DNA from 3 places in the Priestia sp. YIM B13486 genome. Region 3 is predicted to be linked to each of the others. Evidence: riboswitches for the same ligand, from Rfam matches in the RefSeq annotation. Region 3 holds a riboswitch; each other region holds the start of a gene.
What was found. A riboswitch is a leader RNA that binds a small molecule or an ion and turns the genes downstream of it on or off. The one in region 3 is predicted to bind S-adenosylmethionine.

Region 1 (9,895 bases), on a different contig from region 3:
AAATCCAGCTTTTAGCTTATTTTTTCTTTTTTAATACATAGCATCCATACAAAAGCTAGTCCAATATAGCCAAATATCGGATACAAAAACTCAAGAAGCTGGGCATATCCGAATTGCCCAATAATAAAGCAAGCCAAGATAATAAACGCAAAAGCTTGTTTGTCATTGAGGGGAAGAAATGACTGAAGCTGCTTAGCGATGCCAAATACATTTCCAATCAATGTAGTAAAAATCTCGCCCAACACAACTACCGTAAATAAAACATTCACCCACGCTGAGATATTTTTAACAACGGCACTCATCGGAATATCAAGTTGAAATGAATAAGGCAAATTGGAAAGGGCAAGATGAGTAGAAACAAGCATAAACGTAAGTACACATCCTCCTATTAAGGCCCCTTTTGTAATCACGCTCCTATCTTTCACCGAGCTTCCTAATGGGACCAAAACGGCCTGAGCCAAAGCTAGATTCAGGGAAATATATAAAAAGGGACTAACCGCCCACTTCCACTGCGTGACGAGCGTTAAATCCGGCTTCGTTTGAATCAGTGAGAAATAGCTGATATTCGGCATAAAGATGATAAAAGCAAATGAAAGCATCATCGGTACAACAAGAGAATTAACCATTAAAATACCGTTAATTCCTTTTGCGATAAATATATAAGTTAAAACAATTGTAAAAATCATTCCAACAGGAGGCCACAGCCCAAACTGTTCTTTTCCTATTGCTCCCGTACTCGCTAGCATGACTGAAGTTACTCCAAATAAAATGACAATCATTACACCGTTTACCACTTTTCCAAGCACATCACCAAATAAATATGTATTAAGCTGCTGATAAGAAGAAGCCCCAATTGCGTGCGAAAGCAGCATCATTTTTGAACCTAGCCAAATAAAAAACAAGCCGCTGACCAAAATTCCGACCATTCCAAGTTCCCCGTACTGTGTAAAAAATTGAACGATTTCCTTGCCTGTTGCAAAACCGGCTCCTACAACGGTGCCTACATACGTAGCAGCAACCTGCAGCGTGAGTTTCCACCTTTTCATGCCCATCACCCTTCTACCCTTCATAGTTCACTATATGTAGAAACGATAAAAAAAAGACGAGCCTTTTTACGTGTAAATCTACGCATATCCCAGTGCTTGTGCCTTTTGGTTTATTTTTTTCATTTTCTTTTTGTATTTCTCACAAAAAACTCCTTAACCCCTAACATAACAGTCATTTTCAAACAAAATATACGGATATTTTCCCTTTAGCTTTTAAATTTCCCTCAATATTTGCTGGAAATTCACAATTTACTGTTGTATAATTTCTAAAAATCAGATAAATTATTAAATAAGTATTCTTTCTATTTAAAAAAATATGTTTCAATTATATACAATTGATTCTTATCATGAGAGGTGGAGGGACTGGCCCTTTGAAACCTCAGCAACCAGTCGTTAGAGACATGGTGCTAAATCCAGCAAGCAATTTATTGCTTGGAAGATAAGAAGGCGAAAAAAGTCTTCTTCTTAAGAAGACTTTTTCTATTTTATCGGCATATTGCATAAAACGAATCACTCGTGAAATAGAAGCGGAACAATTTAAGGAGGTTTTGACATGGGGTTACTTGAAGATTTAAAGTCTAAAATTTTAATTGGGGATGGTGCCACTGGTACCCTCCTTTACTCACACGGTATTGACAGCTGTTTTGAAGAACTAAACATCACCAAACCAGAAGAGGTTTCTCGTATTCACAGAGCCTATGTAGAAGCTGGTGCAAACGTTATTCAAACAAATACGTACGCTGCTAATTATCAAAAACTTGCCCGTTATGGATTAGAAGATTCAGTCAAAGACATCAATGTTGCTGGTGTAAAATTAGCGAAACAAGCTGCAAAAGATCAAGCTTACGTGGTTGGTACACTCGGCGGAATTCGTTCTTTCCAAAAAAACGCTATTAGTTTAGAAGAGGTTAAGCGAAGCATTCGTGAACAGATGTTTTGGCTTTTAAATGAAGGCGTGGATGGCCTTTTGTTTGAAACATACTATGATTTCGAAGAATTAAAAACCGTTCTTACACTGGCAAGAAAAGAAACGGATAAGCCTATTATTACTCACGTTTCCCTGCATGATATTGGCGTACTGCAAGATGGCCGTCCTTTAGCAGATGCATTAAAAGAATTAGAGGCGCTGGGAGCAGATGTTGTCGGGCTAAACTGCCGTTTAGGTCCTTATCATATGATTCAGTCTCTTGAAGAAGTACCGCTTCCTGATCGTGCTTTCTTATCTGCTTACCCTAATGCCAGCCTTCCGGCGTATGTGGAAGGAAAGCTGGAATATGAAACAAATGAAGACTACTTTGTAGAAAGCGCGCGTTTATTCCGCGAACAAGGGGTTCGCTTAATTGGAGGATGCTGCGGTACAACACCAGCTCACGTACGCGCAATGTCATCTGCCTTAAAAGACCTGCCTCCGATTACAAGCAAAGTTGTTAAAATGAGACCTGCCGTTACGGTTCAAGAGCGTGAGCAGCAGGATAAACCTCATATGCATGAAATTGTGAAGAAGCGCCGCTCGGTTATCGTCGAGCTAGATCCGCCTAAACAGCTTGGTCCGACGAAATTTTTAGAAGGCGCAAAAGCACTTGATAAAGTCGGCGTAGATGCTATTACATTAGCTGATAATTCTCTTGCCTCACCTCGCATCAGCAACTTAGCAATGGCAACACTGATGCAGCAAGAAACAAAAGCACGACCGCTTATTCATATTACCTGTCGCGACCGAAATTTAATTGGACTTCAATCTCATTTAATGGGACTTCATACGCTAGGAATGAATCAAGTACTTGCAATTACCGGTGATCCGTCAAAAGTTGGCGATTTCCCTGGCGCCACTTCGGTCTACGATTTATCTTCATTTGACTTGATTAGTTTAATCGCTCAGTTTAATGAAGGACTATCTTATTCCGGCAAACCACTTGGTCAAAAAACCAATTTTTCCATTGCAGCTGCCTTTAACCCAAACGTGCGTCACTTAGACCGAGCCGTTCAGCGTTTGGAAAAGAAAATCGACTGCGGGGCTCACTATTTCATTACTCAGCCTCTCTATTCAACTAAGCAAATTGAAGAGGTATATGAAGCAACCAAACATTTAACAACACCGGTATATATCGGTATCATGCCGTTAACAAGCGCAAGAAATGCTCGATTTATTCACCATGAAGTACCTGGAATTAAATTATCAGAAGATATTCTAGAACGCATGGATGCAACGGGAAATGACCGAATCCGCGGTGAAGTCGAAGGTCTTGCGATTGCAAAAAACTTAATTGATACAGCATATGAGTTATTTGACGGTATTTACTTAATTACGCCGTTTATGCGCTATGAAATGACCGAAATTCTAACACGCTATATTCATGACAAGCAACTTGTTACATCAGAAAGGAAGATATAAATGAGCTCACTTATCGAACAACAACTAAAGAAGCGAATACTCGTCATCGATGGAGCAATGGGAACGATGATTCAAGATGCTGATTTAACCGCTGAAGATTTTGGCGGCGAAGAATATGAAGGCTGCAACGAATATTTGACTCGAACAGCGCCTCATGTGATTCAGCGCATTCATGAAGAGTACTTTGCAGCAGGTGCTGACATCATTGAAACCAATACGTTTGGCTCAACATCTACCGTACTTGATGAATACGATTTAGGTCACTTGGCGTATGAATTGAATATCGAAGCTGTGAAGCTTGCTTGTGCAGCCCGCGATAAATATTCAACTCCCGAATGGCCTAGGTTCGTAGCTGGAGCTATCGGTCCTACCACTAAAACTCTCTCTGTTACCGGAGGTATTACATTCCCTGAGTTAGTAGAATCGTACGAAGAGCAAGCTCGAGGTTTGTTAGACGGCGGCGTTGACTTGCTTTTAGTCGAAACCTGTCAAGACATGCTGAACGTAAAAGCCGCATTTTTAGGCATTACAGCTGCGTTTGAAAAACTTAAAATCGAAGTTCCTATTATGATTTCAGGAACAATTGAGCCGATGGGAACAACTCTCGCTGGTCAAGATATCGAATCTTTTTACTTATCACTGGAACACATGAAGCCTCTTTCAGTCGGACTTAACTGCGCGACAGGCCCTGAATTTATGACGGATCATATTCGCTCTCTTTCAGACCTAGCCACTTCAGCAGTTAGCTGTTATCCAAACGCTGGACTTCCGGATGAAGAAGGCAATTATCATGAATCCCCTGAGCTGCTTGCTCAAAAAATTAAAGGGTTTGCTGATAAAGGCTGGCTGAACTTTGTAGGCGGATGCTGCGGTACAACGCCTGCTCATATTAAAGCACTGGCGGAAGCGGTAAAAGAGGTTGCGCCCCGTTCGCTTGATCGCTCCGAGCATAACCATGCTGTAACCGGTATTGAACCGCTTGTATATGACGATTCTATGCGCCCTCTTTTTGTGGGAGAACGTACGAATGTAATCGGTTCTCGCAAGTTCAAGCGTCTGATTGCGGAAGGAAAAATTGAAGAAGCATCTGAAATTGCGCGTGCTCAAGTTAAAAATGGTGCTCACGTTATTGATATTTGCTTGGCAGATCCGGACCGTGAAGAAATGGAAGACATGGAGGAATTTATTCAAGAAGTTGTAAAAAAAGTGAAGGTTCCTCTTGTAATCGATTCAACGGACGAGAAAGTTATTGAAAAAGCTTTAACATACTCGCAAGGTAAGGTCATTATTAACTCCATTAACTTAGAAGATGGTGAAGAGCGTTTTGATGCAATCTTACCGCTAGTAAAAAAATTCGGTGCAGCTCTGGTTGTGGGTACAATCGATGAAACAGGCATGGCCGTTACTGCAGAACGAAAAGTAGAGATTGCTAAACGCTCACATGATTTGCTTGTTGAAAAACATGGCTTTAATCCAAAAGATATTATTTTTGACCCTCTTGTGTTTCCTGTAGGGACTGGTGATGAACAATATATTGGTTCTGCTGAAGAAACAGTTAAGGGAATTAAAATGATTAAAGAAGCCCTGCCTGATTGCCTGACCATTCTTGGCGTAAGTAACGTGTCATTCGGTCTTCCTCCAGTCGGACGTGAAGTACTAAATGCGGTTTATCTTTATCACTGTACGCAGGCTGGACTCGATTATGCCATTGTTAATACCGAAAAGTTAGAGCGCTATGCTTCTATTCCAGAAGCTGAAATTGAGCTTGCTAATGCGTTGTTATTTAACACAACTGATGAAACGTTAAGCACGTTTACCGACTTTTATCGTGATAAAAAGAAAGAAGCAAAAGTAGAAATTTCTACGTTAACACTCGAAGAACGATTGGCAATGTATATTGTCGAAGGTACAAAAGAAGGATTGCTTCCTGATTTAGAACAGGCTTTAGCTCAATATGATGATCCGTTAGATATTATTAACGGACCGCTTATGAAGGGCATGGCGGAAGTTGGACGTTTGTTTAATGACAACCAGCTGATTGTAGCAGAAGTGCTTCAAAGTGCGGAAGTGATGAAAGCATCCGTTGCCTTTTTAGAACCTCATATGGAAGCAACTGAAAATGATTCTGGAAAAGGCAAAGTGATTCTTGCAACGGTTAAAGGCGACGTGCATGATATCGGTAAAAACTTAGTAGACATCATTTTAAGCAACAATGGTTTTAAAGTAATAGATTTAGGAATTAAAGTAACGCCCCAGCAGCTGATTGAAGCAGTAAAAGAAGAAAAGCCAGACATCATTGGCCTGTCAGGTCTTCTAGTAAAGTCAGCTCAGCAAATGGTTTTGACTGCCCAAGATTTAACGCAATCAAGCATTGATGTTCCAATTATGGTAGGAGGCGCTGCCCTTTCCCGTAAATTTACTGACTTTAAAATTGCCCCGGAATATGAAGGTGCGGTCCTCTACGCCAAAGATGCGATGGACGGATTAGCGTTAGCAAATAAGCTGCAGAACAAAGAAGAAGTTATTCAGCTTTTAGCAGATTTAAAAACGCGGCAAGAAAAGAAAGTAACGGTTCGAGAACGCCAGCCTCAAACCGCTCAAGCAGCTACGGCTGTTTTAGAAAGATCCGCCATTTCAACGGACGCTCCTGTTTTTGTACCTACTGATTTAAAGCGCCACGTTGTTAAACACTACGATTTGGCACAGGTTCTTCCGTATATTAACTGGCAGATGCTTTTAGGCCATCACTTAGGACTAAAAGGAAAAGTGAATAAGCTGCTTGCTGAAAAAGATGAGCGTGCTGTTCAATTAAAAGAAACCGTTGATGACCTGCTCGAACTGGCACTAAAAGAAAACTTAATTAAGCCAGCGGTTATTTATCAGTTCTTCCCTGCTCAAGCAGACGGAAATGATTTAATTATTTATGATCCTGCTGATGAAAAAACAGAAATTGAACGCTTTACCTTCCCTCGACAAGCAAAAGGACAGTTCTTGTGCTTATCTGATTTTGCAAAGCCTAAAGAAAAAGAGATGGACTATGTATGTTTCTTCTCTGTAACAGCAGGAACAGGCATTCGCGAACGCGCGGCGAAATTCAAAGAAAACGGCGAGTTTTTAAAGAGTCACGTGTTCCAAGCTCTTGCGCTTGAACTAGCTGAAGGATTAGCAGAACGTGTTCATCAGCAAATTCGTGACCGCTGGGGATTCCCCGATTCGCCTGACTTTACAATGGCGGAGCGTTTTTCAGCCAAATACCAAGGTCAGCGTTTTTCATTCGGATATCCTGCATGTCCAGACCTTGAGGACCAAGCAAAACTGTTTAAATTACTTAAACCAGAAGACATCGGCATTCAGTTAACAGACGGTTTCATGATGGAACCAGAAGCTTCTGTTACAGCCCTTGTTTTTGCACATCCTGAAGCGAAATATTTTAACGTATTGTAAAATATGGCCGCGGTCTTTTAGACCGCGGCTGTTTTTTTACAGTGAACAAACCTGAAAAAAAGGCTGCGAAAAATGGATTTTAGCTGAAGAAAGATCCGAACCGTAAATCCAGATTCTTAATTGAGAATCAACTGCGTTCGGATTTTTTTCATTGTGATCGTGAACTGGATTTCATGTAGCTGTTTCTAACTGTTGACTGAAAGGCAAGGCAAAGACTCCTGCGGAAAAAATTGATGCAGTTATGTCTTAATCTCTTTGAATTCACCGCCGGTCTGAGCTTTTTTTATGAGTTTCTTGGGAAACACTGATAGAATAAGGAATGTAATAAATTTGTAACGCTCTTGTCACAGCAAATTTTTCAGGGAAAGGAATTTTCAAGCAATGATTAAATTATTTGTAAGCGACTTAGATGGCACTCTTTTACACGAAGAAAAATACGTAGAACAGCATAATGCAGACGCACTTAGTGAACTTCAGCGCCAAGGAGTAGAGGTTTGTCTTGCGTCTGGACGAATGGATACGGAAATTTTAAAGATTTCTACTGATATTAATAATACATTTCATCGCATTAGCCAAAACGGAGGATTTGTGTGGACCAAAGAAAATCAAGAACTTCATGGAAAAGTGTTTGAAGATGATTTAGCGGTTCAACTTTATAAAAAAACGATAGATCCTAACCGTATCACACTTGTCTGTTCAAACGACACGAATTATGTAGAGCAGCGAAATGAAATTATTGAAGCGATTGAAACTCACATGTTTTTCCCTATCGAAGAACAAATTGAAATGACGGATTCATTTGGTCATGCTCTTTCTCCATCTAAAATCACGGTTCTTGGAGATCATGATGAAATGGTAGCTCTGCAAAAAGAAGTGAACGAAGAGTTTGGTGATTATATTGATACATATATTTCTGCCAAGCAGTGTTTGGATATTATGCCTAAACATATCAGCAAAGGAAATGCCATTGAAATTTTATTAAATCATCTTCAGCTAAAACCAGAGGAAATTGCATGTGTGGGGGATTCATTTAATGATATTCCTATGTTTCAATTAACGCCGAACAGTTTCGCTATGGCTACAGCCCCTGAAGCTGTGCAGCGCCACGCCTCTGCTGTTGTGTCATCTGTTAGTGAAGCAGCGGGTATTGTTTTAGAAAAAAATAAGCAAACCATCTAAAAAAAGCGGTCAACATTTAAATTGACCGCTTTTATCTATTTAATAAGAAAACGGTAGTTATTTTTTCCGTAAAGAACGAAAAAATTCACCTAAGCTTTTTTGCTTTCCATCTGCATGCTCTCCGTGATTAACCAAGCTGCTGATTCTTTCTCGTCGAACAACAACCATAATAAGAGTGGCAAAAAAGATAATGGAAACGGCAATGACAACCAGTGCAAGAACGGATGCTACAATAGCTTCAGAAGTCGTTAGTGACGATAGCATCTGCCTCGTACACCTCCATTTCGTTTGTGGCGAAAAGGAGCCTAGCAATTAGAAATGCAAATAATCTTTTTTCTCAGCTTGATGCATGTTATTATACACCATTTTCATTTTAGAAGCTGTAGCTTTTAAAGACGTAGACGAATCCACATCTTCGGCTAACATAATGTTTACTAAGTCAACCACAGAACGAGACAACAACTCTACATTATTTTGCAACTCTAATTCGTCATAAGTCGTACGGTCTTGAAGACGAAGTCGAATAATTTCATTTGCTAGCTCCCTAACACGCACTAATTGTTGATGTTCTCCCATAGTATCTCCGCCGCAAGAAACTTATAATCAGCCCTTTTATTGGCTTTTATAAGAGCTAGAAATCCTTGCAGCTTACCCCTCCTTATAAAGATGCCTAGCACACCTTTATGTAAATCACACTTTCACCTTGTTTACATGTATATTCGCTATAGCTGGTTCTTTTTCCTTTTGAAATTAGCAGTCATCGTCAACGACCTTCTTCGTTTATCGTTCAGATTTCAAATTTTTAAGGATGTGGTATACGAAAATTAAAACGCCAATAGCCGTAAGTGTTGCCCCTGCTGCCACTACGGGTGCAAAAGCTTGGTTTTCTAGTACGATCATGAAAAATAAACCAATCATCATGACCGGTAATCCTATATTATGCAACCATACGTGCAGTTTGGCTAATTTACTTTCGCTAAACGCAGGAAACAAATAATAAATAAGTCCCGCTAACGTAAGCGACGTCCATCCTAATAAATTGATGTGCACGTGAACAGGAGTCAAAGCGTAGCTGTGAACAATTGACATATAATACCCCAATATGATGCCAAGTCCAAAATAAACGGCTGATATTTTAATTAATTTAATTCCCATCATTTTCTCCCCCTTATATCCCCCTCCGACTTCTGTACTACTTTACGCAGGAAACGTCATTTTAGAAGCGGAAGTTAGCCAAAGGACACGAAATACAGAGTATGATATCTAAAAAGAGGATTCTTTACCGCAAACACAAAAAACAGCTGAGCAAAAGTACTCAGCTGTCTATTTTAAGCAATATAATGCAGCACAAAATTCAAGAAAAACAACAGCGCGCTTACATACATAAACATCGATACTTCACGCATTTTACCAAGGAATAATTTAAGCAGTGGATACGCAATGAACCCAAATGCAATTCCATCAGCAATGCTGTACGTAAGAGGAATAAGCGCAATAATTAAAAATGCAGGGAAACCTTCTGTTAAGTCCTGTAAATTGATGTTTTTGATATTTTGAATCATCAATGCTCCAATAACAATAAGAATAGGTGCAATAGCACTATCTGGAACCAGCTTGATAAATGGAATAAACAGAAGTGAACTTAAAAATAAAACTCCTGTAATCAGCGATGTTAAACCCGTTCGCCCTCCAGCTGCAATACCAGATGCTCCTTCTACAGAAGACACCGTTGGACTTGTTCCAAACACGCCGCTTAGCAAAGCTGAGGCGGCTGTTGCTTGAAAGGCCCGCGGAAATTTGCTATCTTGATTCATCATACCTAGCTGACCATGCA
Region 2 (9,895 bases), on a different contig from region 3:
GAGCGCTTAAGAAGCCGTAGATTAGATGCGGCAGAAGAGTTAGGAAACTGGGAAGAATGGCGAGCGCTTGGGGAAGAAATTCGTCAGCATACGCTTGAAAATTTAGATTACTATTTAGAACAGCTCACTGATAATGTGGCTAAACGCGGAGGCCACGTTTTTTTCGCTCAAACAGCTGAAGAAGCGAATGAGTACATAAAAAATGTAGCGAGGCAAAAACAGGCAAAGAAAGTGGTTAAATCCAAGTCAATGGTTACAGAAGAAATTCATATGAACGCTGCATTAGAAGAACTGGGCTGCGAAGTTATTGAAACGGACTTAGGAGAATATATTCTGCAAGTAGATGATCACGATCCGCCTTCTCATATCGTAGCTCCTGCACTTCATAAAAATAAAGAACAAATTAGAGATGTATTTCAGGAAAAGCTTTCTTATAAAAAAACAGAAAAACCTGAAGAACTAGCCCTTCATGCCCGGGAAATGCTGAGAAAAGAATTTTTATCAGCGGATATTGGCATCACGGGATGTAATTTTGCGATTGCAGAATCTGGATCTATTTCACTTGTTACCAATGAAGGAAATGCAAGGCTAACGACCGCCCTCCCTAAAACGCAGATTACGGTGATGGGAATGGAACGAATTGTGCCAACATTTGAAGAATTTGAAGTGTTGGTAAGCCTGTTAACTAGAAGTGCAGTAGGTCAGCGGCTTACAAGTTACGTAACGGCACTTACGGGACCTAGACTTCCAGGGGAAGTAGACGGACCGGAAGAATTTCACCTAGTGATTGTAGATAACGGACGATCTGCGATTTTAGGAACTGAGTTTCAATCTGTTTTACAGTGTATTCGCTGTGCGGCATGTGTGAATGTATGTCCCGTGTATCGCCATATTGGAGGACATTCATATGGATCTATTTATTCAGGTCCGATTGGAGCTGTATTATCTCCTTTGCTTGGAGGCTATGAAGATTACAAAGAGCTTCCATATGCCTCAACGCTATGCGCAGCCTGTACAGATGCCTGTCCGGTCAAAATTCCGCTGCATGAGCTATTGCACAAGCACCGTCAGCGAATTGTGGAAAAAGAAGGAAAAGCACCTATTTCGGAAAAGCTGGCGATGAAAGCATTTGGCTTGGGAGCAGCTTCTTCTTCTCTATATACAGTGGGCGCTAAAGTAGCACCGGCAGCTCTTACTCCTTTTATGTCAGGAAGCAGTATTTCCAAAGGGCCTGGTCCATTAAAAGCGTGGACGGAAAGCAGAGAGTTTCCAGCGCCTACAAAAGAGCGCTTACGAGATTGGTTTGATAAAAGGAGTGATAATGATGAACGGAAGCATTCAAAATAGAGACAGTTTTTTAGACAATATTGCTGCTAATCTTAAGAGAAGCAGGCGAACAAACGGCGTAGTAAGGCCACAATGGAAGCATGCTCCTCAGCATAAGGTTTACCGCAGCTATTCGCCGGATCAATTAAAGAAAGAGCTTGAAAACCATTGCGAACGTATTCATACTCGCTATGTAGAAACATCATCACAACACTTGCCAGCTGTCCTTGAGGAAGCCGTAGCGAACTATGGAAATGGTCTTGTGAGCACGTGGGATGATCCTAGGTTTTCCGAATATGGATTGAATCTGCTGATGGAGAAATGGGAAACAAGCAGTAGCCTTCATGTATGGAATTCTGCAAAAGGCGATGAGAATATTAAACTAGCTGAACAAGCAAATGTTGGCATTACCTTCAGTGATTTGACGCTAGCGGAATCCGGCACAGTTGTTTTGTTCAGCAGCGCTGAAAAAGGACGATCGGTCAGTTTGCTGCCCGCCACTTATATTGCAATCATTCCTCAAAGCTCAATTGTTCCTCGCATGACACAAGCCGCTGAAATGATTCATGAAAAAGTAGAGCGAGGAGAAACGATTGCTTCTTGCATTAACTTTATTACGGGACCGAGCAATTCAGCTGATATTGAAATGAATTTAGTCGTTGGTGTGCATGGACCTATTCAAGCCACTTATATTGTAGTGAATGATCGATGAGGCTGTGACAAACGCATTTTAGTCGAAGTGAAAAACGAACCGTGAATCAACATGTTTGATTCACGGTTCGTTTTCTTTGTTATGTTGAGCATAGGTTTTAGCTGTTTCATTCCTTCTAGCAGTTGATTGGAGGGCAAGGCGAAGACTCCTGCGGGAAAAGCGGAATAGATGAGACTCCGCAGGAGCGGAAGCGACGAGGAGGCTCACCGTCCGCCCGCGGAAAGCGGAGTCTTGCACGGAAATCAGCTGCGGTGTCACAAGCGGTTCAGCTAGCTCATGCATCTCATTTGTTCGTCTTTAGATCGGATTCATTTTGTTATGTCTCAGCCTCTTTTATTCATGCTTCATTTTTAAATAGCGGGAGAATGTGAAGAAATGTCGCATTTTGAATAAACGTGGCTAATTTTAAAAAGGTAAAAAGCAAATCTTGTAGAATACTAAGTCTATAGATAAAAGGTGGGGAAATGGGAAGTGCAAAAGAAAGGAGCAATGAGCATGTCACCACACAGAGAATTAACATCTGAAGCTGAGCAAAAGCAGCAAGGTGAATTACAGCAGCTACGAGCTATTTTTAATGACGTATTAGATGCCATTGTCGTATTTGATGAGTATTTTCAAGTTATAAATGCAAATGAATCAGCCTGCGGGCTGTTTGAAAAAACAAAGGATGAGCTATTAACGTATCAAATGAAAGATTTTCTGATGTATTTTCCGTATGACATGATTGAAGCGTATTATCCAGCACTCTTAGAAGAAAGCTATTTCAAATATGAAGGCGCGATGACGCTTCGAAGCGGCATGATGAAACATGTTGAATTTACTTCACACAAACATAGTCACATGTCGGGCATTATTGTGTGTACATTTCGGGATATTACGCAGCACAAAATGATGGAAAATGAACGGTTTATTAGTCATCATATGTTTATGGATGTATTTAATGAAGCGGTAGACGGAATTGTCATTTTTGATCGCACGGGTCAGCTTATCGACGCGAACCCTTCATTTTGCGAAAGATTAAATTATACAAGAGCACAGCTTCTAACCAAAACATTAGAAGAGCTTGTAGAACCTACTTATCATTATAAGGTGAAAAAATTATGGAGAACTCTGCATCAAGAAGGAAAGACAAGCGGTGAGCTACCGATCAGGCTCGAAAATGGAGACGTTACTTTTTTTGAATTTACCACAACGGCTAATATATACAGTCAATACTATATGTCCATTATGAGAGACGTGACGGAAAAACGGCTGATGGAGCAGCAGCTGTTGAGAAGCGAAAAAAATTTCAGGGCTATTTTTGAAAATGCGATTGAAGCGATCTTGATTTGGAGAGATGATGGTGAAATCTTGAACGCTAATCTTGCTTCTTCGCGTACATTTGAGCTGCCGTTAAACAAATTAATTGGAAGCAATTTGTATACGTTTATCGATACAAAAAGCTTTAGTGCGTTAAAGGTGCTCCAAACGTTTCAAACAAAAGGAGAAATTCGTAATCAGCTTCCTTTTTACATGCCAAATGGAGAAATCAAACAGTTGGAATTCACAGGGAAAAAAGGCATTATAGAAGGAGACCATTTAACGATTTTTCGAAACATCAGTGAACGTACAAAAATCGAACAGGAGCTTCGGAATAACGAAGAGAAATTCAGACAGATTTTTAATGGTTCGATCGATGGGTTAGTTTTATGGGACGGCAAGCGAAATATTATTGATGTAAATTCTTCTCTTTGTGATATTCTAGAACTCAGCAAAGAGGAGATTTGTGCGCACTCCATGGAGGATTTTATTTCTTCAGCGAATTTAGATGCGGTCATTGAGCATAAAGAAACGATTGAGCAAAAAGGGGAAGCAGAAGGAGAGATTACGTACGTTACGGGGAACGAAAAAGTTAAAAATATCGAATTTTCCACGAAAAAAGATATCTTGCCAGGTCTATATATGACGCTTTTAAGAGACGTAACGGAACGAAATCAAATGCAAGAGCAGATTCGAAAATCGGATACGCTTCAAGTAGTCGGCCAGTTAGCAGCTGGGATTGCGCATGAAATCCGCAACCCGATGACAGCTTTAAAAGGGTTTGTGCAGCTGTTAGAAAGCAGCATTCAAGAAGATCACTCTCTTTATTTTGATATTATTAAATCCGAATTAAAAAGAATTGAAACCATTATTACAGAGTTTCTCGTACTCGCTAAGCCACAGGCCGTAAAGTTTGAAAAGAAAAATCTAGCTGGGGTTGTTAAAGAAACGATTGATTTATTAAATGCTCAAGCGCTTTTAGAAAATATTCAGTTTGAACTAAGTGTGTCTCCTCAGCTGCCAATGGTATACTGCGAGCCGAACCAAATTAAGCAAGTACTAATAAATGTCATTAAAAATGCAATTGAAGTCACGTCAAACGGAGGAAGAATTATTGTTGAAGTTTACTCTACAGAGCCGCACTACGTGACGGTCTCCATTCGAGATCAAGGGGACGGAATGCCCGAAGAGCGCATCAAGCGCTTAGGAGAACCATTTTATACGACAAAAGAAAAAGGAACGGGACTCGGTTTGATGGTCTCATATAAAATTATCGAAGAACATAAAGGGCGAATTGAAGTGGAAAGCAAAATAGGAGAAGGCACAGCTTTTCATGTTATTCTTCCAGCTTAATTAGAAAGGATAAAAAATATGTACTACGGAGAAATGAATTTATTTTCTGATTTGAAAATTTATATTGTAGCCTCGGAAAAAGGGGTTCAACATATTTGGTTTGATAGCGATGATCATAACGAGCAGCTTAAAAAACTTGTCCATGACGAAAATTATCATCATGTGAAAGAAGCAAAGCGACAGCTGCAGGATTATGCTGAAGGGCGCACGTTAACATTTGATTTGCCTTTGGATATAAAAGGAACAGACTTCCAAAAAGAAGTATGGTTAACGCTTAAAGGTATACCTTATGGACAAACGTGGTCTTATAGTGATGTAGCGGAGTCTGTTCATCGCTCTAAAGCCGTAAGGGCTGTGGGACAAGCGAATCGTCGAAATCCACTGCCTATTATTTTACCTTGTCACCGTGTGATTGGAAAAAATGGAGCTTTAACAGGTTATGCTGGTTCCCAAACTCATATAAAAGAGAAACTATTAATGCTTGAAAGAAATGTAGCAAAAGGCGCTCTGGAGTTAAAATAACTATTCACCGTCCAATTTCCAGCCTTCTCCTTGCACAAAAACACCGTCAATTTGCTGAGGAGAAGGAAGGGAATTTAGTTCTTCATCTTTGGATAAATCGAATAGCTGATAGTGTTGCTTACGATTCAGCGCTTTGTTTTTATCCGTTTTTTGCTCTGAACTCATATTTACTCCCCCTTATTCAAAAAGAATCCCCTATAATATATGTAGAAAAAGAAGAGAGTACTGTTACAATTGTGTTACAAATGCAGGTGAAAACCAGTGCTCAACAAAAAAAAGCCGCATAGCAGCGGCTTTTTTTATTGAGCAGATTGCAGCAAAACTTTTTGAATGGATTCCAAAGACGGGGAATGGATAATTCCATGCTCTGTAATAATGGCCGTAATCAGTTCGCTTGGCGTCACATCAAAAGCTGGATTGTACACAGAGATTCCGTCTGGAGCAATTTGTGTATCTCCAATGTGCGTTACTTCTTTAGGTGAACGTTCTTCAATAGGGATGCTGCTGCCGTCTTGAATAGATAAATCAAATGTGGACTGCGGCGCTGCTACGTAAAATGGAATACCGAATGCTTTCGCTAAAAGAGCAAGTCCATATGTTCCAATTTTGTTAGCCGTATCGCCATTTGCTGCAATGCGGTCAGCACCTACAATAATCCCATTAATTCCTTTTGTTTTAATGGTATGAGCGGCCATATTATCCGTAATCAGCGTCACGTCCACTCCCGACTGCTGAAGTTCCCAGGCTGTTAAGCGAGAACCTTGAAGAACGGGTCTTGTTTCACAGGCAAATACTTCAAGCGGAATATCGCGCTGCTTAGACAAGTGAAAAGGTGCTAAGGCTGTTCCATAATAAGCTGTAGCAATTGAACCAGCATTACATATTGTCATGATTTTATCTTTCTTTTTAAATAAAGAAAGAGCATGATCTCCAATTCGGTAGCACGTTTCCTCATCTTCTACTTGAATTTGAATAGCTTCATGAACAACTTTTGTTTTAGCTTCATTAACGGACGAAGCGGATTCAGCGCTTTTCGCTACGCGCTCCAATGCCCAAAATAAATTGACGGCAGTAGGGCGTGAACTAGCTAAATACTGTTGATCAAGAGCTAGTTTTTTGTTAAATTCCTTGACTGAATCTGTGTCATAGCTAAGCGCAGAAAGAGCAAGACCAAAAGCCGCCGTAATGCCAATTGCAGGAGCTCCGCGTACTTTCAAGGTAGTGATAGCATCCCATACGTCTTTAATGGTTTGCAGCTTAATATATTCAACTTTGCCAGGAAGCTGCTGCTGATCTAATAAAGTAATATATGATTCATTCCATTCCACTGAGCGCGGAAGTGATAGTGTATTTGTCATGCTGATACCGATCCTTTCATTGTGTACATTATTCGTTATCGAAGTAAATGTTCAAATTCATTTGGTGAAACGTCTTGTTGGTGCAGAAGCAAATAGCGTCCAATTTTTAACGCAGTACGTTTAGCGTTAATTTTTCTTTCCTCTGAAGAAATTTCGTCTAAGTCCGCTACGTGAGCTAAGCCAATCGTACGTCGAATGATTTCACATCCTGCATATCCAACAGCATCTTGCCACATTTGCGTTAAAATTTCATGTAATAAGCGCTCATCTTTAGCGAAAGGTTCAGTGTTTTCAGAATGCCAAAGCGCAGTAAAGGTATCTTTGAATACGTTCCATGTGTTCGTAATGTGTGCAAATAACGGTTCGCGATTTGTTTCTCGAGAAAGAGCATTTAAAAATAAATTCGCAACAAATTGCCCTAAATCGAATCCAAACGGACCGTAAAAAGCAAACTCTGGATCAATCACTTTCGTTTCTTGACTGCTAGCAAAGATGCTGCCTGTATGTAAATCACCGTGGATTAGCGTTTGCGCATTTGTTAAAAATTTATATTTTAATTTTGCTGCTTGTAGCTTTACATCACCATCATTCCACAATTCTTCTACATCAGGACGCAGCGCTTTTTCAAATTCATTTGTATCAATATCAAAAAAAGGATCTGTAAAAACTAAATCTTCCGTAATATTGCATAAGTCGGGGTTGCTGTACTTAACAACTTCTTCTTTTTTATCCTGAGGTTTTAAGGCGAAATCAGACGTTTTGAACGCAATATGTCCTAAAAAAGAACCGATATGCTGTGAGAGCAGAGGATAACTTTCACCTTGAATAAGTCCGGCGCGAGAAATCGTTAAATGAGACAGGTCTTCCATGACCGTAACAGCAAGCGTTTCATCGTGGTAATAAACAGCGGGCACAAGTTCTGGCGTAAATGCACCGAATTGCTTGAGCGCATTGCTTTCAATTGTGGCACGGTTCAAGGATAGAGGCCAGCTTTCGCCTACAACTTTTGCATAGGGAAGCGCTTGTTTGACGATGATGGATTTATTTGTTTGATCATTTATGATGTGAAAGACGAGATTTAAGTTGCCGTCACCAATTTCACGGGCAGTCAGTGCTTCTGTGGCATCAAAAAGACCTAGCTTTTTCACAAGTTTGATTGCTGAAATTTCTGTTAAAGGGTGATATTTCTCTGTTTTTGTTGTTGACATCGGAATCCCTCCATAGTTTATTAAACTGATTTGTTTACTAAGTTAATAGGTTTAAGAATATATGGAGGCTTTTATAATTTTAGAAAATATAAAAGCCTCTTTCGTTGGAAAGAGGCTTGATTGTAGTGTTCAAACCTCTTATCTGCCAGAAAAAATTACTTTCTGTTGGAATTAGCACCGTGCCTTTGTAAAACATGTTTTACGGGTGTGATCCATCTTAGGATGGAATGACGGTCGGTTGCTGGGCTTCACAGGGCCAAATCCCTCAGCCAACTCTTGATAAGAGTACGATTACTTATTCAATTTTGATTTGTTTGAATATTTTATGATATCTGGTGAAAATCGTATCATGCAAAAAAACGGCTGTCAATACATAATTAATAAAATTCTGTACGGCGATCTGTAAAGACGGGAATTTGTTTACGAATTTCTTTTACAAGTTCCAGGTTAACGTCAGCACTTAAAAGTTCTTCGCTATCGCCAGCTTCAGCGATTATTTCTCCCCACGGATCGATGACTAAGGAATGTCCGGCAAATGTGTTATTAGGATCTTGGCCTACACGATTACATGCGATTACATAGCATTGATTTTCGATTGCACGGCTAATGAGTAGGGCTTTCCAGTGGGCAAGTCTTGGAGCCGGCCACTGAGCGACAACAAACAAGACTTCTGCTCCGCTGCTAGTATGAACCCGAATCCATTCTGGAAAACGAATATCGTAACAAATAACTCCTGCGCACAGTGACTGTTCAAGTGTAAAAAGATTTTTTGCTGTTCCTGCTTCTAAATACAGGTGTTCATCCATTAATTTAAATAAGTGCAGTTTACTGTATTGTGATACTTCACGACCTTTTCGGTCAAAAATATACATCGTATTCGTGACGCCTTGCTCTGTTTTTTTCGCGATCGAACCTGCCACAATATTTACTTCGTTCGTTTTAGCAAACTGAGAGATTAATTGCTTGGCTTGCTGTCCTTCATCATCTGCAATTTCGTCTAGCCGCGTCAAATCATAAGCTGTATCCCATAGCTCAGGAAGCACAAGGATATCAGGGTTTTCTTTCAGGGCTTCCGTCATTTTTTGTTCGATATATTTTCGATTTTTAGTTGGGTTTCCAAACGCAATATCAAGCTGCAAACACGTAATTTTTACACTCACTTTATCATCCGTCCTTTTTTTAGTAGTTGAAAAAAATGACTTTACAAGTTGAGTATTACAATATATTATTTGTGACTAGAATTTCAAGAATTTTTTGAGAAGGTGTGCGATGATGAAACAATTTGAGCAATCGGAACTATTAAAAAGTTTACCAAAACAATTTTTTGCATCACTTGTGGGCAAGGTAGGAAAAGTAATGGCCCAAGGGCACGACGTTATTAACTTAGGGCAGGGAAATCCTGATCAGCCTACTCCTTCACATATTGTAGGAACACTGCAAAAAGCAAGTGCTAATCCTATGCATCATAAATATTCTCCATTTCGGGGGCACCAGTTTTTAAAAGAGGCCGTTGCGACTTTTTATAAACGAGAATATGGCGTTGATGTGGATCCTGAAAAAGAAGTAGCTATTTTATTTGGCGGAAAGGGTGGACTTGTTGAAATCCCGCAGTGCTTGTTAAATCCTGGAGATACGGTGCTGGTTCCGGATCCTGGGTATCCTGATTACTGGTCTGGAGTAGAGCTTGCAAAAGCCAAGATGGAAGTGATGCCTCTCACGGCTGAAAATCATTTTCTACCCGTATACGAAGAGATAAGTGAACGTGCTAAAGCACAGGCAAAGCTCATGTTTTTAAACTATCCGAATAATCCTACTGGTGCAGTGGCAACGGCAGAATTTTTTGAAGACACCGTGGCGTTTGCTGCCAAGCACGATATTTGTGTGGTACACGACTTTGCTTACGGAGCAATTGGGTTTGATGGTAAAAAGCCAATCAGTTTTTTACAGACTCCTGGTGCAAAAGAGACGGGAATTGAAATTTATACTCTTTCTAAAACGTATAACATGGCGGGATGGCGAGTTGGATTTGCTGTAGGAAATGAAAGTGTAGTAGAAGCTATTAATCTTCTTCAAGATCATATGTATGTCAGTCTCTTTGGGGCGGTTCAAGAGGCAGC
Region 3 (9,895 bases):
TTAGCGAAAAATGAAATTCTTCATAACTTAGCGCTTGGCATTTTACACAGCTTGCAGGAAAACAGCAAACCAAATTTTATGGGTGTTATTTTAAAAGACAGCCGTGCTGCGCTTGTGTTGCTGCAAACCCATCCTAAGCAAATCATACTGTCTCAGATACAGCAGCTAACGGAGGTTGAACTAAGCGAAGCGGCAGAGCTGTTACAAGAAATCGACATACCGGGCTTAGTTGGAGAAAGACAAATGGTTTTATATCTTTCTCAAAAGCTAGCAGATTTAAAAAATCAAGAAGCTTCTTTAAAAATGGATCAGCGCATTTATCGGTTAGACAAAGTAAAAAAAGCTGCGGACGCTGACGGAGTGCTGGTAAAAGCAAGGTTGAAGCATCTTCCGCTCGTGACAGAATGGGTTTGGGAGTTTATGGGCGTCATTGGAGACCCTGTATCAAAAGAACAAGCTGCCAAAACAGGAGAAGCTTTTATTAAAGCAGGACGGTTATTTTTATGGGAAGTGAACGGTGAGTATGTGTCGATTGCCAATGCTACGCGTCCAACGGCCTATAACATTACGATTAACTTTGTATACACGCCTCAAAAAGAACGTAAAAAAGGCTATGCCTCAAGCTGTGTATCCACGCTTTCTCAGCTTATGCTAGACGAAGGATTTCAAACAACAAGTTTATACACAGACATGACAAATCCTACGTCTAACAAGATTTATATGGAGATTGGGTATGAACACGTAGCGGATTCAGCATTGGTTTTATTTCATGAAAAAAAGTAGCAGGCTGCCTGCTACTTTTTCTATTACTTAAGGTTTTTTAACTAAATTAACGTGATTTAACGTTTTGCTATCATCAAAAATGAATTCAAGATCATAGGCGCCGGCGTGATAGGTGTACTTCGTTTGAGTAGTACCATCACCTTTTACTTTGCCTGTAAAGTTCGGCTGACCTAATTCTTTCTTTAAGTTAGCTTGGGTGATGGAGCCTAGATTTGTTTGACGCTCTACATTTGTACCAAAATAGCGGATTTCGTTAATGACGTTATTTTGGTCATAGCCAAATGCGTATCCAGGGTGACCCATTTCCGCATGATAGTAGTCAAAGTTGTTTGATGAACCTTCAGGCGGCGGACCGAACTGATCGCGAACGTCTTGACGCAGTGTTTTGCCAATTTTGAAGTCTGCCGTTAAGCGTGGCACTTCACCTTTTACTGCGGCGTTGTAAATTTCATTAATGTTTTTTACAGCTGTTTGACTTTGACTGCTTGTTTCTTGAGATGTAGCTGCATGTGCTGGTGTATCAAGCTGAGCGACAGGAGCAAATCCAAACGCAGCAATTCCTGTAATCGTTGCAGCCCCCGCTGCTTTTGATAGTCGTTGTTTCATTTTCATGATTTTTTCCTCCTATAAATAACGATTTAGAAACTTCAGTCTACCTAAAAGAACAGGTAGGCCAGAATAATCAAGGAGTCTTAGTTGAGTTGGTAACTGATATATATAATGTAACACGTCTTTTAGAATGTAAACGTCAGATAAAGTAAAAAGCAAAAAACGATTCATTTATCATAGGTGAAAAGATTGGTTTATATTCCTTTATTAGGTAAAAAACGTAATATAGAGAGGGTTCTAATGTTTTATAAAAAACTAGATAATAATTGTAAGTATGATACAATAAATCAAGTATTTGTTAAAAATACAATATTTATTTCTGGAGTTTTGATGTATGGAAAAAAATTTGATGAGAGGTACGCTTTTATTAACAGCGTCTTCTTTGTTAACAAAGATTTTAGGCTTTATTTATATTATTCCTTTCACAGCCTTAGTGGGAACGTCAGGTTACGCGCTTTATAAGTATGCATACGGTCCATATACCTTGATGCTAAGCTTGTCGACAATGGGTCTTCCGCTTGCTGTTTCGAAGTATGTATCGAAATATAACGGTCTTGGAAACTACCGTGCGGGACAAGATTTGTTAAAAGCAGGACTTCTATTAATGACAATAACGGGCATAATAGGTTTCTTAGTCCTCTATACGATGGCACCGTGGCTCGCTGAACTAGTCATTAACGGAAAAGATTCCTCGGGAAATAGTCAAAAAGACGTAGTGTATGTCATCCAAATGGTAAGCTTTGCTTTAATTGTTATCCCGCCTATGAGTCTATTACGAGGCTACTTTCAAGGTAACCAGTCTATGGGACCGTCCGCGCTAAGTACGATTATTGAACAAATAGTGCGAGTGTTGTTCATTTTAGCAGGAGCATACGCTGTTATTCACCTTTTTCATAGCACAATGACAAAAGCTGTTGGAATCGGCACGTTTGGAGCGTTTATTGGAGGCGTAGGGGGAATTGGGATTCTTGGAGCGGTTTATTTGAAGCGCAAGCGGTTGATTATGAAAGAAGTGAACAGCGGAAAGAATAATAAGTCCGTTTCGTTCTCTTCAATGTCCAAAGAGCTTGTAACGTACGCCGTTCCGTTTGTATTAGTTGGTTTAGCTATTCCTATCTATCAAAATATTGATACGTTTACGATTAACATGCTCTTTCAATCAATAGGATATGGACAAGCTAAAGCTGAAACGATCAACTCCGTTATTGGATTAGCCCAGATTTTGGTGATGGTGCCAGTATCGTTAGCGACTGCCTTCAGCATGTCACTGATTCCGGGCATTACGTCTTCCTTTGTGCAAGGAAATTTACGGGAAGTAAAAGGGAAAATTACAAAAACGCTGCAGCTGCTGTTATTTTTTACTCTTCCTGCTGCCGTGGGGCTTTGTTTATTAGGCAAGCCGGTATATATGATGATTTTTGGAGAAAAAAACAGTCCTGAAATCGGTGGAATTGTTTTACAATGGTACGCGCCTGCTGCCATTTTATTTGCTCTTTTTACAGTAACAGCCGCAATTCTCCAAGGAATTAATCAGCAAAAGAAGCTAATTTTAGGCTTGGGCTTAGGAATTGTTGTGAAGATAGTATTAAACGTACTGCTGGTTTCAAGCTTAAGAGAAATTGGACCGGTTGTCGCGACTTACGGAGGGTATGGTGTATCGGTTATATATAACTTTTATTTAATTGAAAAATCCATTTCTTACCGAGTTCAATCACTGGGACAAGCTGCGTTGACACCTGTTTTATTAGTAAGTGTAATGTCAGCCGCTGTGGTTATTGGCAATTATGCTTCTCACTATTTTTTAGAAAATAAGCTGTCCGCATCTTCACTTGCGATGAGCACGTCTTGTATTTCAATTACTGTAGGTGCAGCCGTGTATCTAGTACTTGGCGTAAAAACAAGTTTAGGACAATCTATTGTATTAAATAGAAGAAAAAGAATGTAAAGGAGAGAAAGTAGTGTCAAAACGATTTGTACTAACCTTGGCGGCTGGAGGATGTATAATAATTTCCGGCGCGCTGCTGCTATTAAATTGGGAAAAAGTGTTTGGAGACTACCGTCCGATTCAAACAGCAACAGCTGTATTCAAGCTAGAAGTGGGAAGTCAAGATGTAGCGAGGACTACAGATTCAGATGATGCTCTTCACTATATGGTGAAAAAAGGACATTTAGATGAATATATTCATATGATGAATGAAAAAGGCTATATGTTAAAAGAAAAAGATATTGATCATAACCGACTTGTTTTTAACGATGGACAAGAGGATGAGCAAATTTACTATAAGCGATTTGCGAGGAAGTATACGATGATTGATGGAGAAGGGTAAAGGCTTTACATGGTATTTTAGTAGACTAAAACCTTATAACCTTATCTGTTTTTAAAGTTTTTTTGCGAAAAAGAAAAATAATATTGACAATTATGACAAAAAGCTTAATACTGACTTTATTACATAAAACAAATACAATTTGTTTCCTTATCAAGAGAGGTGGAGGGACTGGCCCTGTGAAACCCGGCAACCGCTGTCTATGACAGAATGGTGCCAAATCCTTAAGAGTGTATCGCTCTTAGAGATAAGGAAGAAGCTGAAACAAAGCTCTTCCTTATTTATTTAAGGAAGGGCTTTTTATGTGCAAAAACAACGAGGTGATAATTTGAACAAAGCAGACCGTATTAAACGAATGAAAACACCAGAAATTGATTCAAAGTATGAAGGAAGAGTGCCTCCGGGGCAAGTAGTGACAGAGCGCTTTCCGATTTTACATGAAGGCGACGTGCCGGAGTATAACTTAGAGGAGTGGACGCTTCGAGTGTTTGGATTAGTAAACAAGGAAGTGACGCTTTCGTATCAAGATATATTGGACATGCCGCAAACAACGGTGAAATGTGATATTCACTGCGTAACCAGATGGACAAGGCTTGATAATGAATTTACGGGCGTGCTGTTTACAGACTTTTTAAAAGCAGTTGGCTTGGAGTTGAAAAGTAAATACATCATGCTGCACGGAGATAATGACTATACGTCAAACATTGAGGTAAAAGATTTACTGAGAGACGATATTCTTCTCGCTCATTCCTTTAACGGAGAGCCGCTTACAGCTAAGCACGGATATCCGCTGCGATTGGTTGTTCCGCATTTGTACTTTTGGAAAAGTGTTAAATGGCTTCGAGGCTTTGAAGCTATTGATGAAAATCATCCTGGCTTTTGGGAGCAAAACGGCTTTCATCTTAGAGGAGATCCGTTTAAAGAAGAGCGTTTTTCCGGAGAAGATTTAGGCATTCCAGAAGATGAGTGGGTACATAAAGACTATGATTAATGAAAATGCCTATGCGTGTGCATAGGCATTTTGTCAGCGCTGCCGGTTTAATTCCCACACAACGTGGCGAAGTTCAGGCAAAATCAGCTTGGTCATAGCTAGACGAACAGCACCGCTTGATCCTGGTGTAGAAAAAACGGCTTTTTCGTTAATCGTCCCGGCAATTGCCCGGCTCATAATTGCTGCGCTGCCAATGTCTTCGGTGTAGCTCAGCATGCGAAACAGCTCGCCAAACCCAACGATTTCTTTATGAATCAGCGCTTGAACGGCTTCAATTGTGACGTCTCGTTTTGTAATGCCAGTCCCGCCGTTTGTGAGAACAACGTCAATGTCCTCAGCACTGCATCCGGCAAGTATCGCTTGTTGAATCGACGTTTGGTCGTCTTTTACAATTTCATAGGAAGCGACCTGCATGTCGTGTTCTTTCAGAAGTTGGATCATTAGCGCGCCGCTTTTATCGGTTTCTTTTGTGCGTGTATCTGATACCGTAATGACTTTGCAGCGAACGGGCTGTGTTGCTTTGGATTTATGTTCATGTACGCTCATTATGTACCTCCTTTACGCTTCCGTACGCTTGTAGTCACCGTTTTTGCCGCCAGATTTTTCAAGCAGATACGTTTCGCCGAGAATCATGCCTTTATCAATGGCTTTACACATATCATAAACGGTTAGAGCGCAGGCAGAAGCGGCAGTTAAAGCTTCCATTTCAACGCCCGTTGAGCCTTCCGTTTTAACAGTTGCTTCTATTAATAAACGGTACTGATCATTGCTTGTATCCCAGTCAAATGAAAGGTTTACGCCTTTTAATAAAAGAGGGTGACACATCGGAATAATGTCAGACGTGCGTTTTGCTGCCATGATTCCCGCTACTTGTGCGACAGCAAGGACGTCGCCTTTTCCAATTTTATGTTCTACAATGGCTTCGTGAATTTCTTTGTTAACAAGTATGCTTGAACGAGCTGTTGCGACGCGGCGCGTGATAGATTTTTCGCTAATATCGACCATATTGGCACGGCCCTGGTCATTAAAATGTGTAAAAGAAGACATCGGTGTTTTCATCCTTTTTCAGTAAATTTTGTTGTATGATAGAAATAGTGAGATATGCTATGATTTTACACCATAGCGTAAAAAGTGAACAGACATAAAGGAAGTGAAGAATGTATGTTAGAAAGCAGAACACCTATTTCAATTCCTGAAGCAATTGAAAAAGTCATGACTTATAAAAGAAAAGGAAGCATCGAACGCGTATCGATCACCGAAAGCTACGGACGCTATTTAGGAGAAGATATTATCGCCGATCAAAACGTTCCTCATTTTAATAAATCGCTTTATGACGGCTTTGCGGTTCGAGCGCAAGACTGCCTAGAAGTCTCAAGTGAACATCCTATGGAGTTCGAAGTTGTAGGTGAAATCGGTGCAGGCTTTGTCTTTGAAGAAGAAGTAAAGCCGTTTCAAGCGGTGCGTATTATGACAGGAGCGCAGGTCCCTCATTCGTGTGATGCGGTTGTGATGCTTGAAGTAACGAAGTCGTATGAAAAAGAAGGCAAAATGTATATGGCGTTAAGCCGGCCTGCTTCAAAGTGGGAACACATTGCATTAAAAGGAGAAGAAACAAAAAAAGGAGAGGTGCTTGTTTCCAAAGGGGCGCGAATCAATCCGGGCGTCACGGCTTTTTTAGCTACGTTTGGCTATGCGGATGTAGCCGTGGTGAAGCAACCGGTGGTTGGCGTGTTAACAACAGGAAGCGAACTGCTTGATGTGAACGAGCCGTTAGAACCAGGAAAAATTCGCAACAGCAACTCCTATATGGCACTTGCGCAAATTGTAAGAAGCGGGGGAATTCCGAAATACTTAGGAAAGCTTGAAGATGATTTTGACCGCTGCTATGAAGCGGTAGAAAAAGCGCTTGAAGAAGTGGACATTCTACTAACAACCGGCGGGGTATCCGTTGGCGACTATGATTATTTGCCGGCTATTTATGAAAAGCTTGGTGCGAATGTGCTGTTTAACAAAATTGCGATGCGCCCAGGAAGCGTCACAACAGTCGCAGAACGAAACGGACAGCTGCTGTTTGGACTATCAGGAAATCCATCTGCTTGCTATGTGGGGTTTGAACTGTTTGTGCGTCCGATTGTTCGCAGCTTTTTGTATTCACCAGCGCCTCATTTACATAAAACAAAAGCGGTATTAAACGGCCGTTTCAAAGAACCTAATGCTTTTACGCGAATGGTGCGAGGAGAGATTTCAGACGAAGGCGGAAAGCTTGTTGTGACGCCTGTTGGCATGGACAAGTCAGGGGCTATTTCATCATTAGCTGCAGCAAACGCGCTGATTGTTCTTCCAGGTGGAGAGCATGGATATGACAAAGGAACAGAAGTGAACGTGCTGCATCTTGAAAACGAAGGAACGAGTTCGCTTTGGGTATAAATAGCATTCTGCTTATTGCTTGTCCTTTTTTTCAATAAGAACTTGAAGCAGTTCTGTAATTCTATCTAATTTGCTTTCAATGCGAACAAGTAAGTAAAAAGATAGGGCAATTGGAAAGCCTAAATCTTTAATATAGCTAACTAAGTTTTCTATAATAGCATACCTCCTTCACTTAGAAGATATATTATAATATGTGATTTCTAAGTATTTGTTCGCGGGTGATATGCCCATTTTTAAGACAAAAGTCCTTGAAAAATAAGGAAAAGCAGCCTCGGCATTGGCAAGCGAGGCTGCTTTTTTTTAAGGGTTCATTTATACGTATCTCAGCATAAATGACTACTAGATTTTAACATGTTTTTAAATGTAAATACTACTTTTGATTTGCTTTAACATAGGTATAAACGGCAGGCTTTTATGCAGCCTTCTCTATCCCTATTGATCATAGCCTATAAATAAGAATTGTATAAAAACTGCATATTCTATAAAAGTGAACCATCTAGAACCCTTACTCTCATTAGGGTTCTTTTTTTGATTTGTTCTGGAAGAAGCGGTTATGTAAAATAGTTATTTATATAATATTTAAGGGCCAGAAATGAAAAAACTACCTTAGAGTTAGAAAAAAGGAAGTTTTTTCTATGATGTAATTAGATTTCATGAGTGATGCTTCATTGCATTTTAGTTAATTTGCTTAATAAATTATAAATATATTCATATTAATTTGGCTTCTTTAAGGTAGGTATTAATGAGCAGTTTCAAACAATAAATCTACTTAGCGAATAGTAACCAATAACGTTGGGAACTTTATCTATTAACAAAAGGAAAGGAGGAGAAAGTATGCGAAAAAAGTGGTCTGTTTTATTATGTACGTTAGCTTTAGCTATGATGACTTTCATCTTGCCGGTTAATGCTGAAAACAATAACGTAGATAGAGCGAATTATAATGATAACGTAAATACTTATAACGATGACGTAAATACTCGAAATGTCACTACAGCAACTGATGTGGATGATGACAATGATTCACCTTGGGAACTACTTGGATTATTAGGACTAGTTGGTCTTTTTGGTCTTAAAAGAAGAGATGATCGTGAAGAAAAAGTTCGTTAATATCTATTTTGCATGAGTAGAGATAAATAAAGGTTATCAAAGATTAGCTTTCTCTAGAGTCCACAAAGGTGTCTTCTAGCAATCAGGGGCACCTTTGTTATCTCCTACAAAGTACATTATGTTTACTGAATCCGTGTGGGCTTTACATAAAAAGCAGAAAAAACTCCCTATGTATTTCCGTAGGGAGCTTTTCTGCTAGGAGAATTATTCTCACATAGTCGATACATTGCGGTATCTTGAGTAGTTTAAGCAAAAAGTGGAATATTATTCGTTCTTTAACTAACAGTGTTTAGTTTTGATTTAGAGTTCAAGCTCCATAAGCTAAATAGTATGATCATTAATTAAAGTATAATGCTAGACTAAAGCGCTCCATCTGTTAATGAATAAATAAAGGGAAAAAGAACAAATCATAATCCAGTAATAAGCGAAGTCCAGTTTTGTTGTGACTGCCACTCTAGTTTGTTAGTTCCCCAAAAAGACATGATCACTTGAAGGGTCCCAAATACAATGCTCGCTGAAGTAACTCCTGCATCGTATGAAAACCCAAGCATCTAAGGGGCAATAACGAGCCAAATCCCCATTACAGCGTTCACAACACCTCTTGCTTTCATCATTCTCCCTCCTCAAAGTATGAAACTCTTCATGCTGTCATGATTAAACTATATGTTTGTAAGGGACGTGTGTTGAGTATGCTTCAATGCCTGTTGAGATTTCTTCAAATTTTAATATAGGAACAAGCACTTGTGTTGATGAGTTCTCATAAGATGTTTCAAAATCAAATATAAGAAAGAGAGTGGAAAACGAATGTACTATTGCGTTACTTGCTGCAGATTGCAAAATGAAAATGTTATTAAGAGTAAGCTGTTTGAAAATGGATTTTATATAGATCCATTTTTCGGAGAGAAAATCCCTTTAGGTATGTGTGCACATAGGTGTAACCATGAGCTATGCAAAAAAGAAAAAGTGATTAAAAAGATTGCGCCAAAGAAAGTATTTAAATTAAAAAAAGCAATAGAATATGTACCTGCTCATCGTCATGATCAAGAAAAAGTTCCATTTTCACAATAAATAGAGAACGGTATGCCGCGTTCATTTCACTTAATAGAAATCCATTGTTATTCCGTAAGTTGATTCATTACCAGTTGTACAGCTATTGCATCGTCTAAATAGCCGATTGGAAAGACATAGTCTGGGATAATATCGGTAGGCAAAATAAAATACAGTAGCGCACTTCCCAATATTGAGCGCTTGGAAGCTGATGTTTTTTCATCACAATATTCAAGGTACATTTGCTTTAATTGATCAATAAAGGTTCCGACGCTGCCGACTTGCTCTATTTTGGTTTGAAAGTTATTACAAATCATGCTGTGTCCTTCGTCTGTCTGTGCATATTGCTTATATTTTGTTAGTTCTTGTTCGACACGTTCAATCGTAAAGTTTGTATCTACTATATTAAAAGATTTAAGTATTTCTTGAATTTTATCAATGGAGTAATGAATGCCTGTTTCTAATTCATTTTCTGTATTGTTTGAAGCAGCTCCAGCAGGGTCAATTAATGCTTCAAGAGGAGTATTTAAATAGTGCGCAAATTGTTTTAAATGGTGTAGATTTGCTTGCTGTTTTCCATTTATAATCCGTGAGATAGTTGCCGTAT

Region 1: it holds a riboswitch for S-adenosylmethionine, as region 3 does, so the genes downstream of both, ACFX4G_RS17790 (bifunctional homocysteine S-methyltransferase/methylenetetrahydrofolate reductase) here and ACFX4G_RS20620 (sulfite oxidase-like oxidoreductase) in region 3, are expected to answer to the same signal.
Region 2: it holds a riboswitch for S-adenosylmethionine, as region 3 does, so the genes downstream of both, mtnK (S-methyl-5-thioribose kinase) here and ACFX4G_RS20620 (sulfite oxidase-like oxidoreductase) in region 3, are expected to answer to the same signal.

What each region holds. Positions count from the first base shown of each region.
Region 1 covers NZ_JBHZOZ010000006.1:240,440-250,334, forward strand. The annotation lists gene ACFX4G_RS17785 (YkvI family membrane protein) at 12-1,046, opposite strand; SAM riboswitch class I at 1,386-1,492, shown strand; gene ACFX4G_RS17790 (bifunctional homocysteine S-methyltransferase/methylenetetrahydrofolate reductase) at 1,600-3,438, shown strand; gene metH (methionine synthase) at 3,439-6,882, shown strand; gene ACFX4G_RS17800 (Cof-type HAD-IIB family hydrolase) at 7,264-8,061, shown strand; gene ACFX4G_RS17805 (hypothetical protein) at 8,119-8,325, opposite strand; gene ACFX4G_RS17810 (hypothetical protein) at 8,374-8,637, opposite strand; gene ACFX4G_RS17815 (cytochrome-c oxidase) at 8,842-9,216, opposite strand; gene ACFX4G_RS17820 (NCS2 family permease) at 9,390-9,895, opposite strand, start outside.
Region 2 covers NZ_JBHZOZ010000006.1:286,810-296,704, reverse strand. The annotation lists gene ACFX4G_RS18060 (LutB/LldF family L-lactate oxidation iron-sulfur protein) at 1-1,347, shown strand, start outside; gene ACFX4G_RS18055 (LutC/YkgG family protein) at 1,325-2,038, shown strand; gene ACFX4G_RS18050 (hypothetical protein) at 2,161-2,409, shown strand; gene ACFX4G_RS18045 (PAS domain S-box protein) at 2,534-4,690, shown strand; gene ACFX4G_RS18040 (methylated-DNA--[protein]-cysteine S-methyltransferase) at 4,709-5,212, shown strand; gene ACFX4G_RS18035 (hypothetical protein) at 5,213-5,377, opposite strand; gene mtnA (S-methyl-5-thioribose-1-phosphate isomerase) at 5,512-6,570, opposite strand; gene mtnK (S-methyl-5-thioribose kinase) at 6,606-7,778, opposite strand; SAM riboswitch class I at 7,914-8,064, opposite strand; gene ACFX4G_RS18020 (carbon-nitrogen family hydrolase) at 8,156-8,938, opposite strand; gene ACFX4G_RS18015 (pyridoxal phosphate-dependent aminotransferase) at 9,051-9,895, shown strand, end outside.
Region 3 covers NZ_JBHZOZ010000009.1:25,537-35,431, reverse strand. The annotation lists gene ACFX4G_RS20640 (GNAT family N-acetyltransferase) at 1-783, shown strand, start outside; gene ACFX4G_RS20635 (YjgB family protein) at 811-1,395, opposite strand; gene ACFX4G_RS20630 (putative polysaccharide biosynthesis protein) at 1,727-3,337, shown strand; gene ACFX4G_RS20625 (hypothetical protein) at 3,351-3,719, shown strand; SAM riboswitch class I at 3,864-3,970, shown strand; gene ACFX4G_RS20620 (sulfite oxidase-like oxidoreductase) at 4,045-4,707, shown strand; gene ACFX4G_RS20615 (MogA/MoaB family molybdenum cofactor biosynthesis protein) at 4,741-5,253, opposite strand; gene moaC (cyclic pyranopterin monophosphate synthase MoaC) at 5,266-5,754, opposite strand; gene ACFX4G_RS20605 (molybdopterin molybdotransferase MoeA) at 5,869-7,134, shown strand; gene ACFX4G_RS20600 (YvrJ family protein) at 7,147-7,266, opposite strand; gene ACFX4G_RS20595 (WGxxGxxG family protein) at 7,969-8,241, shown strand; gene ACFX4G_RS20590 (DUF3973 domain-containing protein) at 9,046-9,309, shown strand; gene ACFX4G_RS20585 (DUF1232 domain-containing protein) at 9,357-9,895, opposite strand, start outside.